2 regions of the Mesorhizobium kamtschaticum genome follow, and region 2 is predicted to be linked to the other one. Evidence: riboswitches for the same ligand, from Rfam matches in the RefSeq annotation. Region 2 holds a riboswitch; the other holds the start of a gene.
The links. A riboswitch is a leader RNA that binds a small molecule or an ion and turns the genes downstream of it on or off. The one in region 2 is predicted to bind thiamine pyrophosphate.
Positions count from the first base shown of each region.

Region 1: linked by a shared signal. The riboswitch ahead of thiB (thiamine ABC transporter substrate binding subunit) and the one ahead of AC0V7N_RS18685 (YkoF family thiamine/hydroxymethylpyrimidine-binding protein) in region 2 are both predicted to bind thiamine pyrophosphate.

Region 1 is NZ_CM149691.1:1,678,811-1,686,262, forward strand. Features, by position in the region: gene AC0V7N_RS08215 (ABC-F family ATP-binding cassette domain-containing protein) at 1-1,287, opposite strand, end outside; gene AC0V7N_RS08220 (thiamine diphosphokinase) at 1,289-1,948, opposite strand; TPP riboswitch at 2,037-2,151, shown strand; gene thiB (thiamine ABC transporter substrate binding subunit) at 2,195-3,193, shown strand; gene thiP (thiamine/thiamine pyrophosphate ABC transporter permease) at 3,432-5,048, shown strand; gene thiQ (thiamine ABC transporter ATP-binding protein) at 5,041-5,817, shown strand; gene AC0V7N_RS08240 (M48 family metalloprotease) at 6,077-7,452, shown strand, end outside.
Region 2 is NZ_CM149691.1:3,765,456-3,772,907, reverse strand. Features, by position in the region: gene AC0V7N_RS18705 (tetratricopeptide repeat protein) at 1-1,664, shown strand, start outside; gene AC0V7N_RS18700 (ABC transporter substrate-binding protein) at 1,661-2,677, opposite strand; gene AC0V7N_RS18695 (ABC transporter ATP-binding protein) at 2,670-3,437, opposite strand; gene AC0V7N_RS18690 (ABC transporter permease) at 3,434-4,255, opposite strand; gene AC0V7N_RS18685 (YkoF family thiamine/hydroxymethylpyrimidine-binding protein) at 4,291-4,899, opposite strand; TPP riboswitch at 4,890-5,003, opposite strand; gene AC0V7N_RS18680 (formyltransferase family protein) at 5,064-6,101, opposite strand; gene msrA (peptide-methionine (S)-S-oxide reductase MsrA) at 6,426-6,944, opposite strand; partial or broken gene AC0V7N_RS18670 (hypothetical protein) at 6,999-7,115, opposite strand; gene AC0V7N_RS18665 (glycosyltransferase family 39 protein) at 7,119-7,452, opposite strand, start outside.

The DNA.
Region 1 (7,452 bases), 2.1 Mb from region 2:
ATCGAGCACCAGAAGGTTCGCCGGCCGCGCCAGCACGCGCGCCAGGATCAGCCGCGCCCGCTCGCCGCCGGACAGCTCGCGCACCGGTGTGCGCGCCTGTTCCGGCTTGAACAGGAAATCCTTCATGTAGGAGACGACATGGCGTTGCTCGCCGTTGATGACGAGGTTCTCACCGCGCCCGTCGGTCAGATATTGCGCCAGTGTCTCTTGCGGGTCGACGGCCTCGCGCTTCTGGTCGAGCGTGGCGATCTCCAGATTGGTGCCGAGCCGCACCGAGCCGGCATCCGGCCTCATCTCGCCGGTCAGCATCTTCAACAGCGTCGTCTTGCCGACGCCGTTCGGGCCGACGAGACCGACGCGATCGCCGCGCTGGATGCGGGTCGAGAAACCCTTGACCACGGTGAGATCGCCAAAGCTCTTCTCGATGTTTTTCGCCTCGATCACCAGCTTGCCGGATTCGGCGGCGTCGCTCGCCACCATGGTAGCGTTGCCTTCGGCGCCGCGATGACCGCGAAAATTCTTGCGCATGGTCTGCAATTCGCCGAGCCGGCGCATGTTGCGCTTGCGTCGTGCGGTCACGCCGTAACGCAGCCAGTGCTCCTCACGCACGATCTGGCGCCCGAGCTTGTGCTGCTCGCGCTCTTCTTCTTCCAGCACGAGGTCGCGCCATTCCTCGAAATGGCCAAAGCCCTTGTCCAGCCTGCGGGTCTGGCCGCGATCGAGCCAGACGGTGGCGCGCGACACGCGCTCGAGAAAGCGGCGGTCGTGCGAGATGACGATGAGCGCCGAGGAGGTGCGGACGAGCTCCTCTTCCAGCCATTCGATGACCGACAGGTCAAGATGGTTAGTCGGCTCATCAAGAAGCAGAATGTCCGGCTCCGGCGCCATGACTCGGGCCAGGGCGGCCCGCCTGGCCTCGCCGCCGGATAGATCGTTCGGCCGCTCCTCGCCCGAGAGGCCGAGATGCTCCATCAGATAGCTGGCGCGGTAGGGATCGTCGGCGGGCCCCAGCCCTGCCTCGACATAGGCGCGCACAGTGGCAAAACCCTCCATGTCGGGCATCTGAGGCAGATAGCGGACGGTCGCCGAGGGCTGGCGGAAGACCTCGCCGTCCTGCGGTTCGATCAGGCCGGCGGCGATCTTGAGCAACGTCGACTTGCCCGACCCGTTGCGGCCGACCAGCGCGATCTTGTCACCGGCCGAAGCCGTCAGGGCTGCGCCGTCGAGCAGCGGCGTGCCGCCGAAGGTCAGTTTTATCCCGTCGAGATTGAGAAGGGGCGGGGCCATGTCAGCTTTCGGGCAAGGGATAGGGATGAGCGAGCAGCAGTGCGCGGCCGTGGCCGAGCGCGATGTCGAGGCGGCCCCCGGTCTTGTCGAACTTGACCTCGTTGGAGATGGTCAGCGACGAGCCGAAGGCGACCTCGACCTGGTTCAGCGGCCATTTGGCGCCGGTGACGGTCAGGCCGACGAGATCGGAAAAGCCGAGGATCGAAAACAGCGTGCCGTCGGCATAGTCGAAGCCGGCCTTTCCCAACAGCAAGGGGACACCTTCCTGGGCGCCGCTGGTCAGCAGCACGTCCGTTCCGGCCTCGGCCAGCCGCAGGGCGAGCGCCAGATGCAGGAAGGCGTGGTCGGCGCGCTTGCCGCCGAAAGCGCCCGCCAGCACAAGGCGGGTCGCGCCGCGCTCGAGTGCCGCCGCGATCGCCAGTTCGCCGTCGGTCTTGTCCTTCTCCGCCGGGAAGGTCTGGCGGGGCACAGCGGCGAGGTCGGCGGGCAAATCGGCCGGAACCGAATCGAAATCGCCCACCCACAGTTCAGGGACAAGGCCGAGCAGCCGGGCATGGCCGATGCCGGCGTCGGCGGCGATGACGCGCGAGCCTTCGACCTGGCGGTCGAGCCGGGGCGTGCGGATGAGATCGCCGCCAAGCAGGATGGTGAATGTGCTCATATCTGGTGGCCTGTACCAGCCCGGCAGCGGAAACGGAAGGCCGGCAAACTGCCACTTGCGCGGTTCCTCGGCCGGGCCTATGTGTCGAAACGCTCTAACGGGGTGCCGGCTGCGATCTTCGCGGACCGGCTGAGAGGCAATCTCGCCAACCCGCTGAACCTGATCCGGTTTGTACCGGCGGAGGGATTAGACGTTTCGGACAGTCCGACGCCTCAATTCCTTTCAATTCGAACGAAGGAGGCGCCGATGCGCACGCTTTTATACGCACTTGTCTCAGCACTGGTCGTGGCGCTGTCCGGGCCGGCCTTGGCCAAGGACAAGCTCACCGTCTACACCTATGAGAGCTTCACCGCCGACTGGGGGCCAGGCCCGGTGGTGAAGAAGGAATTCGAGGCCGAATGCGGCTGCGACGTCGAGTTCGTCTCGGTCGCCGATGGTGTCGCCTTGCTCAACCGCGTCAAGCTCGAAGGCGCGTCGACCAAGGCCGATATCGTGCTCGGCCTTGACACCAATCTTACCGCCGATGCCAAGGCTAGCGGGTTGTTTGCCCCGCATGGCGCGGTCTCCGATGTCAACGTGCCGGGCGGCTGGAGCGACGACACTTTTGTTCCCTTCGACTACGGCTATTTCGCCGTCGTCTATGACACGCAGAAGCTGAAGACGCCGCCCAAGAGCCTGAAGGATCTGGTCGAAGGCAGTGCCGACGACAAGATCGTCATCCAGGATCCGCGCACCTCGACGCCCGGCCTCGGCCTGCTGTTGTGGGTGAAGTCGGTCTATGGCGACAAGGCGCCGGAGGCCTGGGCCAAGCTCAAGACAAAGGTGCTCACCGTGACGCCGGGCTGGAGCGAGGCCTACGGCCTGTTCACCAAGGGTGAGGCGCCGATGGTGCTGTCCTACACCACGTCGCCGGCCTATCACATGGTCGCCGAGAATACCGAGCGCTACCAGGCGGCGTCCTTCGAAGAAGGCGAGTATCTGCAGATCGAGGTCGCCGGCATCACCACAACCGGAGCGAAAAACCCGCTGGCGGCAAAGTTCATCGCCTTCATGACCGGCCCGAAATTCCAGGACGCCATCCCGGAGACCAATTGGATGTTCCCGGCAGGCAAGACCGACAAGCCGCTCAACCCGGCCTTCGACAAACTGGTCAAGCCGACCAAGACCTTGCTGTTCAGCCCGGAGGAGGTTGCCGCCAATCGCAAGGCCTGGGTGGATGAATGGCTGGCGGTGATGAGCAAGTAGGTTGAGGCAAACCGATCGAAGATGATTGCTCTACGGCGCCCCCCTCTGTCCTGCCGGACATCTCCCCCACAAGGGGGGAGATCGAATGTCGTCGGTGATTTCGCCAATCGCCAACACTGCAGGTATGAGCGAGGCGCTGGAGCAGCCAATCTCCCCCCAAGTGGGGGAGATGTCCGGCAGGACAGAGGGGGGCGCGAAGGAACGCGACGCTCGCTAAAGGCCTTCTGGGTGGTCCAGCGTGCAACGCGCTGATCCCCGCGTCACCCCAGGCATTGTGGCGCTTACCGCGATCACATTGCTGATCGGCGGCGCGTTTGCCGGGCTGCTTGTCGAAGGCGCTCATGACCTCTCGGGCGCCTGGGCAGCCTTCGATCCCTATCTCCTGCGGGTCGTGCGCTTCACGCTCTGGCAGGCAATCCTTTCGACGCTGCTTTCGGTCGGTCCGGCACTGTTCGTTGCGCGTGCCCTGTCGCGGCATCCGCGCTTTTTTGGCCGCGCCTTCATCCTGCGGCTCTTCGCGGTGCCGCTGGCGCTGCCGGCGATCGTCGCGGCGCTTGGTATCCTGGCGCTCTACGGCCGCGCCGGCTATTTAGCCGGCCTGTTCAGCGCGGTTGGCGGTCAGGGCTGGCCAGGCATTTACGGCCTGTCCGGCATTCTCGTCGCCCACATCTTCTTCAACCTGCCGCTCAGCGTCCGGTTGTTCCTCGAGGCGCTGCAGACCATTCCCGCCGACCAATGGCGGCTGGCGAGCCAGCTCGGCATGGGGGCGCGGCCGGCGTTCCGGCTGATTGAGTGGCCGACGCTGCGCGCCGCTCTGCCAGGTGTCGCCGGGCTGGTTTTCATGCTCTGCATCACCTCCTTCACCATCGTTTTGACGCTTGGCGGCGGACCGGCCGCAACGACGCTGGAGGTCGGCATCTATCAGGCACTGCGCTTCGACCTCGATCCCGCGCGCGCGGTGATGCTGACATTGCTGCAGATCGCCTTGACCTTTCTGGTGGTGCTGGCGCTGACGCGGCTCGGCGTCAATGCCGTTGGCGACACCAATCTGCCGGTGGCGCCGCGCCGCTATCTCTCGGTCGTTGGGACCGAAACCGTGTTCAACGCCGCGCTCATCGTGCTGGCGCTGCTGTTCGTTGTCGGACCGATGGCGGCCACGGTGATCGCCGGGTTAGGGGCCGATCTCGGCCGGCTCGCCGGCGAGGCGGCCGTGCGACAGGCGACACTGACCAGTGCGGTGCTGGCCTTCCTGTCGGCGCTGCTTTCGGTGATGCTGTCGCTGGCGCTGACCATGGCCCGCCGGGCGCTGGCGTTGGGCCGCCGCGCTGGCCCAAGGACACTGCTCGAACATGCCACCGATACCGGCGCAGGCTTTGTCCTGGTCGTACCGCCCATCGTCATCGGCGCCGGCTGGTTCCTCCTGCTGCGCCACGTCGGCGACGTCTTTGCCATCGCCCCGGTCATGGTCGTCACCGTCAATGCGGTCATGGCGATGCCGTTCGCGCTGCGCGCCGTCCGCCCCGCCTATGACGCGGCGAGCGAACGTCATGAACGGCTCTGCGCGCAACTGGGTATCTCCGGCTGGGCCAGGCTGCGGCTGGTCGACTGGCCATCTCTGCGCCGTCCGCTCGCCACCGCCTTCGCCTTCGCCATGGCGCTTTCGCTTGGCGATCTCGGCGTCATCGCGCTGTTCGGTAGTGATTCCGTGCAGACCTTGCCCTACCTTCTGCTTTCGCGCATGGGCAGCTATCGCACCGAGGACGCCGCCGGCCTGGCGCTGCTGCTTGGGCTGGTCTGCCTCGCCTTGGTGCTGGCAGCGGACTGGCTCGGAAGAGAAAAGGTCCGCAATGTCTGACGGGGCGATGGCCAAGAAGGGTATTTCGGTGCGGCTGGACAAGGTCTCGTTCAGCTATGGCGAGGCATCGTTCGTCTTTGATGTCGACTTCGCCGCAGCGGAAATCACCGCCATCATGGGGCCGAGCGGGTCGGGCAAGTCGACATTGCTCAACCTGGTTGCCGGCTTCGAGACACCGGTGTCCGGCCGCGTGCTGATCGGCGGGGCCGATGTCGATGCCGAGCCGCCGGCCACGCGGCCGGTGTCGATGGTGTTCCAGGAAAACAACCTTTTCGCCCATCTTTCCGTCGAGCAGAATGTCGGCCTCGGCCGCTCGCCATCGCTGCGGCTGACCGAGATCGATCGAATCGCCATCGCCGAGGCGCTGGCGCGCACCGGTCTTGCCGGCAAGGAAAAACGCCTGCCGCGCGAACTGTCCGGCGGCGAGCGCCAGCGCGTTGCCCTGGCGCGCGTGCAAGTGCGTGATCGCCCGGTGCTTCTGCTCGACGAACCCTTTGCTTCGCTCGGACCCGCTTTGCGCGACGACATGCTCGATCTGGTTGCCGGCCTCCATGTCGAGCGCGGCATGACGGTGCTGTTCGTCACGCACCAGCCGGAGGATGCCCGCCGCATCGGCCAGAATGTGGTGTTTCTGGACAATGGCGCGGTCGCTGCCATCGGGACGGCGGACGATTTCTTTACCGGGGCTGGTCCGGAGGCGTTCCGGCGCTATGTTGGCACAAGCATCCAGACGGCTGGATCACGAGATATTGCCCGGAAGCGGACATAATTTACGCCCAAACCGGTTCGAGGCGATATGGCGCTTGCTTGCCATGACTGGAGTAGTGTGGCTAGGTCCGCTCAATACCGGTCCGGCACACGCCGTGATTTGCCTACAGCATCCGCCGTCCGCCCTGGGGACGTGCGACGGATGCTGTAGCAGTTTGAAGTAGCGCGTGACACTCTTCGAAGATCGCCCCCGATCGTCGTCGTCATGCGCCGGGACCCGAAAGGAAGCCGTTCTGGCGATCGGCGTTGACAGGCTCAAAATGAATCCGCTGGCGCGCTTTCTGGCGCTGGCCGGCTTTGCCGTGGCCCTGGCCAGCTGCCAGATGTTCACGCCTCCGGAAGTGCAGGAATCCGGTTTCCAGCCCTCTGACAAGCCGATTACGGTCGACAATGTCGGCGCCAACAACAAGCTCGCGGAGCTCGCCAAGGCGCAGCATCCGCGCATCCTGGCCACCTATGGCGGGGAGTATTCCGATCCCAAGCTCGAGCGCATGGTCGCCAAGGTCGTCGGCAACCTGACCGTGGTTTCGGCGAACCCGACCCAGACCTATCGCATCACCATTCTCAATTCGCCCAACGTCAACGCCTTCGCGCTGCCGGGCGGCTATCTCTACATCACGCGCGGCCTGCTGGCGCTGGCCAATGATTCGTCCGAACTCGCCGCCGTCATCGCGCATGAGATGGGCCACGTCACCGCCAATCACGGCCTGCAGCGCCAGCAGTTGGAGGCCGAGGAAGGCCTGGCGACCAAGGTGGTTTCGGATGTGCTGGGCGACAGCCCGACCGCCAAGGCGGCGCTGATCCGCGGCAAGCTCCGGCTGGCGCAGTTCTCGCGCAACCAAGAACTGGAGGCAGATGCCATCGGCATCAAGTCGATCGGCGAAGCCGGCTACGATCCTTATGCTGCAGGGCGCTTCCTGCAGTCGATGTCGGCCTATACCGATTTCCGTTCGATCAGCGGCGCCACCGACGCCAGCCTCGACTTCCTGGCGACGCACCCCAACACGCCGCAGCGCATTGATCTGGCGCAGCGCCATGCCCGCCAGTTCGGCGCGCCCGGCTTCGGCACGCGCGACCGCGATTCCTTCCTTGCCGGCATAGACGGCCTGCTCTACGGCGACACGCCTGAGGAAGGCTATGTGCGCGGCGAGACCTTCCTGCATCCTGGCCTCGGCGTGTCGTTCACGGTGCCGGACGGTTTCATCATCGACAATTCGGCGGCAGCGGTGACGGCGACCGGGCCGGGCGACATAGCGATCCGCTTCGACGGCGTTTCGATCGACAAGAACCGCGCCTTGACCGACTACATCAGGAGCGGCTGGGTGGCTGGGCTCGACGACAGCACGGTCAAGCAGGAAACCATCAACGGCAATGAGGCCGCAACCGCGCATGCCCGTGCCGAAGGCTGGCAGTTCGACATCGCGGTGATCCGCGCCGGCGGCCAGGTCTACCGGCTGCTGACCGCAGCACCCTCGGCGAGCACCTCGCTGGAGACGGTGGCGCGCTCGGTCAGCGGCTCGTTCCGTATCCTCAGTCCCGCCGAAAAAGCGGCTTTGAAGCCGCTGCATATCCGCGTGCTCACCGTGCAGCCGGGCCAGACCATGGGCACGCTGGCCGCGCAGATGGTTGGCGTCGA
Region 2 (7,452 bases):
TGGCCGCGGTACAGCGCGGCGACAGCCTGTCGGATGCCGGCAATTATGACCAGGCAATCAGCGCGTATGGCAAGGCGATCGCGCTCGACCCCGACAGTCCGCTTCCCTATTTCGGCCGCGGCAATGCCTGGTCCGCCAAGCGCGCCTATGATCGGGCGATTGCCGACTATGACCAGGTGATCAAGCTCCTCCCGAATATGGTCTCTGCCTATGTTCGCCGGGGCATGGCCAAGGTCACCACCGAGGACGCCGAAGGTGCTCTTGCCGATTGCGGCAGGGCCGCCAAGCTCGATCCAAAGGTGCTGGATGCATATTTCTGCATGGGCATGGCCTGGCACGTAAAGGGCGACGCCCAGCGGGCGATCGCAGCCTATTCGGCGGCGATCGAGATCGATGCCAAGGATGCCCCCAGCTACTACGGGCGCGGCGTGGAGCGGGCCGACAGCAAGGATTACGACGGCGCCGTTGCTGACTTCGACCAGGCGATAGGGCTCTATCCAGGCAATCCAGACTACGCGGTCGCCCGCAAGGCGGCGGTGGCCGCGTTGAAGAAAGGTGGTGCCGCGCCGAGTGCCGTCGGATCGGATCCCAAGAACCTCAACGCCTTCATGGATAGTGGCGATGCGTTCTACAAGACGCGCAAATACGATCGCGCCATCGCCGAGTACAGCCGCGCGATCGCGCTCGATCCAAGGAAGGCCGCAGCCTATGTCGGCCGAGGGATGTCACGCGTCGAGAAGGGTGATTATGATGGTGCCATCGACGACTACGGCAAGGTGATCGAGCTTTATCCGACCTATTTCGACGCCTATTTCGGCCGCGCCGTTGCCTGGGGCAAGAAGGATCAATTCGATCGCGCCATCGACGACTACGATCGCGCGATCGAACTTGATGGCAGCTATGCGCCCGTTTATTTCGGGCGTGGCAGCACCTGGTTCGCCAAGCGCGACTACGATCGAGCCATTGCCGACTACGATCAGGCGCTCGAACTTGATCCAAAGCTGGCCATCGCCCGCAAAGGCCGCAAACTAGCGGTAGCAGCGAAAGCGAAAGCGCCCGCCCCCGCACCGGCCGGTCGGGTTCGAAACAAGGTTGCTGAAGAGGCCATCGAGTCGGGCACGATCTGGCGCTCTCAAAATCAGTTCGACCGTGCCATCGAACAATACAACATCGCGGTTGCCGTCGACCCGTCCAACGCCCGCGCCGACAGTTTACGCGGCTTCACCTTCTCGCTGAAGGGCGAACCCGACCGGGCGATGGCGGACCACGATAAGGCAATAGAACTCGACCCGAATTTCATCGACAGCTATTTCTATCGTGCCTTGCTCTGGCGGCAGAGGGGCGACATCGACCGCGCCATCGCGGATCTGAGCACGATCATTTCGATACAACCCAACAATGCGGACGCCTATATATTGCGCAGCCGCGGCTGGGCCGCCAAACACGATTGCGATCGCATTATTGCCGATTCCACAAAGGCAATAGGCCTTCGGCCGGCCAACGCGGAAGGCTGGTATAATCGTGGTTTCTGCTGGAACAAGAAGGGGAAATACGACCGCGCCATCGCCGATCTAGATGAAGCCCTGCGCCTCGATCCAAACTTTGCCAATGCCCGCAGGGAGCGCGATGCGGCGACCGCAGCCAGCTCAACTGCCGCCCCCTAGCCCAGAGTTGAATTGCTGAAATACTCCGCGAAATCAGGGCGCTGCGCCAAGACCTTGCCATCGGCATCGCGCAGAATGCCAGCCGTGAAGAGATAGTCGCCGATCGCGTCCATCTTGGTTGGATCCATCGTGCCGATGGCGCCGTTTTCACCGCGCAGATAGTGGCCGTCGATCAGCGCCTTCAGCGACGCCTCGATCAATGCCGGATTGGTCAGGGCATCCTTGTTGGCGGCGATCAGCAGCGTGGCGGCTTCCCCGGGATGATCGACGGTGAACTGATAGCCGCGCCGCGTTGCCTGGATAAAGGCCGCCGCCAATGCCGGGTTTGCCTGGAGATAGGCTTCGCTCGACGAGATCAGCGTCGTGTGCTCGTCGGGTACGCCATAATCGGCATAGACGAAGCTGCGCTGCTTGATGCCTTTGAGTTCGGCCTCCACGCCCTCCCAGGTCGAGACCTCGAGCGTGAAGTCGACCGAGCCATTGGCTAGCGCTTCATAGGCCGAGGTGCCGAGCGTCACCGTTTCGAAACTGCCCTTGCCGCCGTCGTGGCGGATGATGGTCGAGATCAGCGCGTTTTCCCAGGCGCTGCCGAAGCCGCCATAGGTCAGGCCGTCAAGGTCCCTCGCGCTCTTGATCTCGTTGCGCGCCGCATTGAAGACCACTCGTCCGGTTTCGGACTGCACCACCGCATAGACGGCCTTCAAGTCGGCACCGGTGGTCTTCTGGGTGAACAGGCTGATGGTGCCGTTGATGCCGAAATCGGCGACGCGGTTGGCGACCAGCGTGCCGGCGCCGGTATCGCTGTAGGGCAGAATGTCGACATCGAGGCCGGCCTCGCGATAAAAACCCTTGTCGCGGGCGACGAACAGCCCGACGTGGTTGGTGTTGACGGTCCAGTCCAGCGCGACGGTGACTTTTTGCGTTGCCGCGAAGGAGCGGTTCGGTCCGGCGATCAGCGGAAGACCGCTGGCAAGGGTGAGCAGCAAGGCCTGCCGGCGCGTCAAGTCAGTCATGGTCATGTCCTTTGGATGTTTGAGGGTCGAGCAAAATGTCGAGGATCTCGGCCTCGAGTGCGCTGGCCTGGCGCGCGGCGGCGCCGCTCGGATCGCGCGGGCGCGGCAACGGCACCCTGATTTCCCGCACCACACGGGCCGGGCGCGCCGACAGCACATAGATGCGGTCGGACAGGAACACGGCCTCGCGCACATCATGCGTGATCAGCAGCGCCGTCCAGCGATGATACCGCCACATCTGTTCGAGCCAGCGCTGCATGGCCGCGCGGGTCAGTGCGTCGAGCGCGCCGAACGGCTCGTCGAGCAAAAGCATGTCGCGCTCCTGCACCACCGTGCGCAAAAGCGCCGCGCGCTGGCGCATACCGCCCGAAAGCTGTGCCGGAAAATGCCGCTCGAAGCCGGCAAGCCCGAACTCGGCAAACAGCGGCGCGACGCGCGCCCGTGCCGCCTTGCGCCTGACGCCTTGCACTTCGAGCCCGAGCGTTGTGTTGTCGAGGATGCGCCGCCACGGCATCAGTGCGTCGCGCTGCGGCATGAATGCAAAATGCCTGCCATGATCGTCGAGTGGCGTGCCGTCGAAGAACAGCTCGCCCTCGCCATGTTCCGCCCCCGTCAAGAGCTGGAACAGCGTTGACTTGCCGGCGCCCGAAGGCCCAAGGATCGAGACGAATTCACCGGCATCGACGCTGAGCGAAATGTCGGCGAGCACATCGAGCCCGCCAAACGCCTTGCGCACATGCCGCAATTCGAGCCGGCTCATCGCCACGGCCCCTTCCCTGCCTGCTGCCGGTCGGCCCGCTCCCAAGGCATGGCGAGGCGCTGCAAGAGCACCGTCAGCCCGAATAGGACGAGGGTGAGTGCGGCACTGACACCGACGGCGGCCAGCACCAGATCGGGGCGGAAATTGTTCTTGGCGTTGAGCATGTAGATGCCCAACCCTTTGGCCGCGCCGGCATACTCGGCGAAGATGGCGCCGACCACGGCATAGGTGATGGAGATCCTCAAGCCCGCAAAGAAATACGGCAGCGCCGAAGGCAGCCGTGCCAGCACGAAGACGCGCCAGCGCCCTGCCCCCATGGCACGCAGCATCTGACCGATCTCGGCCTCGGTCGCCTCGTAGCCCTGCACCAGAGCCACAAGCATCGGGAAGAAGGTGACCAGCGCCACCAGCATGATCTTGGGCGTCAGTCCGAAGCCGAACCACAGCACCACCAGCGGCGCGATCGCCACCAGCGGTAAGGTCTGGCTGACGATGAAAACGGGAAACAGCGCGCGCCGCAGCGGCTGGAAGAAGTCGACCAGCATCGACAGCGCGAAGGCGGCACCAAGCGAGCAGGCAAAGCCGATCAGCGTGGCGCGGATGGTGGGAATGGCGTTGTCGATCAGCGCGTCACGATTGAGCATCGCCTGTTCGAAAACGCGTGAGGGTGCCGGCAGAATTGTCGGCTTGATGCCGGAATAGGTGGCGTAGAGCTCCCATGCCACAAGGAGCAACCCAACCGAGATGACGGCTGGTACTGCCTTGGCAAGGGAACTCGCGAGCGGGCGCGGCGCGACTGATGATGGGACCACGGGCATAACCTTTGACGAGGTCGCGCGGAAGCGCGGCCGGCTTAGACAGCCGACGGGCTGTTGGCCGAAACCGTGACGTCGAGGGTTACGTGGCCGGCGCCCGGGCCGAAGCGGCAGAAGGCTTCGTTCAGCGCCGAAAAGATCGCGCCCGTATCGCCGCGCAGTTTGGTGCAGAAGTTCTTGGAGCGATCGTAGACGCCGGACTGTTTCAGGAAATCGATGCAGCCGTAGATCTCGTCCATGTGGTCGCCGGTGCCCATCACATAGAGCGAGAATTGCGCCGCCGCCGGCTGGCCGGTGGCAGCGGCGTTGCGCACGGCGGCGATGGCGGCGTCCTTGCGTGGGCCGAGCGGCCCGACAGGTCCGCCAAACGCGTCGGAGCGGCAGATCGGATCGTCCGGCTCGCCCGGGCAGCCGCGCGAAATGGCCGCCGACAGCACGCAATGCTTGCCGCTCAGCGCCGCCGCCACGAACAGGTCGCGCAAAGCCGGGAACAACACTTCGGGTGGCCCGACCAGCAAGGTCGAGATGTCGTCGGTCTCGATCCTGAGCCTGTCCCGGTAGGGATCGAGCGCGCCGAGCGCGCCAAGGATGACGCCGACGAAATCGTCGGCCATGGGGTATAGGGAAATCTGTGCGCCTGAAAACATCGCCCGCCTCGCTCCGCTGGTATTACCCAGATCAGCTTCTAGGGTCTGTGGGCTTGCCGCCCCCGTCTCAGCCCCGACCGTACGGAGCACCCCTGTGGATGGCCGCGTTAAAGCACCATTCGAACGGAAGGGGAAGCCGTTTTTTCAGCGCACCGGGCCAACTCTCACGCCTGCCCGTCTTCCACCTCGCCGAAAAGCCGGATTTCGGGGCGCACTCTTCCGGCTTGAGAACGCGCGAAGATGGCATGCACTTTGACGAACCGTTTGAGCAGGCGGCCATAGGTGAGATAACGGACCCTGCCATCGGCAAGATCGAACTCGACGCTCCCCCATCGTCTGACTGGCACGTGTCCGCTCGGCGGGCCCAGCCGTCTGATCTGGAACCCCAGCCTGACCTTGTGCCCGGAGACATTCAGATAGATGCCTGGAACAGTGCCCAGCACATGCCACATCAGGACAACATGCCCGATCGACATCTCAGGCGAAATCATCGTGTGGGCCGCCTCGAGCCGCGCCCAGACGAAATCACCGGCCGGCTGCCGCATTCCCGAAACGCTGCCTTTGCAGTAGGCGGGCGCCACCTCGCTCACCAGCATGCGCATCGCGCTCGCCACGCTGTCGGTCAGGACGCGCAGCGACACCCAGTCCGCTTCGGAAAACGACACCTGCCCGAGAATGTCGCCATCATCGAAATCCGCGGACATCTTGTGCAGCGTCACGCCGCCATGAACGGCGTGCTGGCCGTCCACGGCCAGGCGATGGAGAGGGTGCGGCCCCCGATAGTTGGGCAACAGCGCCGGGTGAAGATTGAGGCCGCCCTTGGGAAAGGCGCCGAGCAAGTCCTGTGGTATCAGGGCTGGAAACGCAAAACAGATCAACACATCGGCTTTGGCCTCCGACAACTGGCTGGCGAGTGTGCCCCAATCATAGGGCCGGCCAAATTCGATCACCCTTGCCGGCGTGTTGCCGATATAGCGTTTGAGCAGCAGTTTGCGTCTCAGCCTTCGGCGAAAATTGCCGATGCTGAAATGTTTCTGGCGTTGACGGAACGCCGGCACGACAATCGCGTGGATCAGGTGACCTGCTTCAAGCCATCCTGCCAGCAGCGGTCCGGTGTAACGGGTGATGTCGAGCACAAACACGGCCGAAAGCCGGCCTGACCCGGTCTGCGGGCTCAAAAGCACCGGCCGTTCAAGGCGCACATCAAGCCAATCCCCATCGCGGGGCGTTCAGACGGCAAGCCAGCCTCATCGGCGGGCCTGACCGGGTTTGCAAAGTAAGTCTGTCGGTCAGGGAGCCTTGACAAGTGAGGACGGCACCGTGGCGGTGACATCGGAAAGCCGTCCGCCCTTCACCAGAAGTGGCTTCTCATAGATTTTCTTCATGCGTATCTCCTGAAGCAAATCAGCAGGTGCAGTTGGCCAGCAACGCCACCAACTGTCAATCGCCAGGCGGCGGCTGACAGTTGGCATTCACGCGGCCACAGGAATTCTGCCGCCTTACTTCTCGAAAATGATCCGCAAACCTTACGAAACGGCCTTCTCGCGCACCGGCAGTTTCCAGCCCGGCCTGACGAAATGGCAGGTGTAGCCGTTGGGATATTTCTCCAGATAATCCTGGTGCTCGGGCTCGGCCTCCCAGAAGGCACCAACTGGCGCGACTTCGGTGACGACCTTGCCGGGCCACAGGCCGGAGGCATCGACATCAGCGATAGTGTCTTCAGCAACGCGCTTTTGCTCGTCGCTGGTATAGTAGATCGCCGAACGGTAGCTCATCCCGACATCGTTGCCCTGGCGGTTGCGCGTCGTCGGATCATGTATCTGGAAAAAGCGCTCCAGCAACGTGCGATAGCTGATCACCGCCGGATCGAAATTGATCTCGATGGCTTCGGCATGGGTGCCGTGGTTGCGGTACGTGGCGTTGGGTACATCCCCACCGCTATAGCCGACACGGGTGGAGATGACGCCGGGATAGCGCCGTATCAAATCCTGCATACCCCAGAAACAGCCACCGGCCAGCACTGCGCGTTCGATCGAAGTCGCCATGTCACGTCTCCTCAAAAGGCAATTCCAGCTCAGGTAGCGGTTTCCCGTCCGGAATTACGCAGACAAAATTGGATTTTCCAATAAATGGGCATTGTCGTCTGCTTCGTCCAGTCGCGTAGAACGAACGCGGCCATCTGCGAACGATATCATGACCCGGCCGGGGGATCGACCGCTTCAGCCGCGCGGATGCCGGGTCCGGCTGTCGGCGGCAATCGGCAGATACCGTGTGCCGGGCGGAATGGCGGCAAAACTGATGGGCACAGGCGGCGCCTTGTGCGACCAGTTGAAAAGAACGGTCTTGACCGGGAGGTTGCCCAGCCATGCCCGCAATTGCGGCGGCACGCCATGCCCGGGCCAAACCATCAGCATGCCGTGGTCGCGCAATCGCTGGCTGGTGATCCAGGGCGCGAACCGCATATCGAGTTCGGTGAAGATCGACGGCTTGTCATAGGCATTGAGGCCCGCCAACATAGCCAGATCTGCATCACCACCGACGATGTCGAGCCGG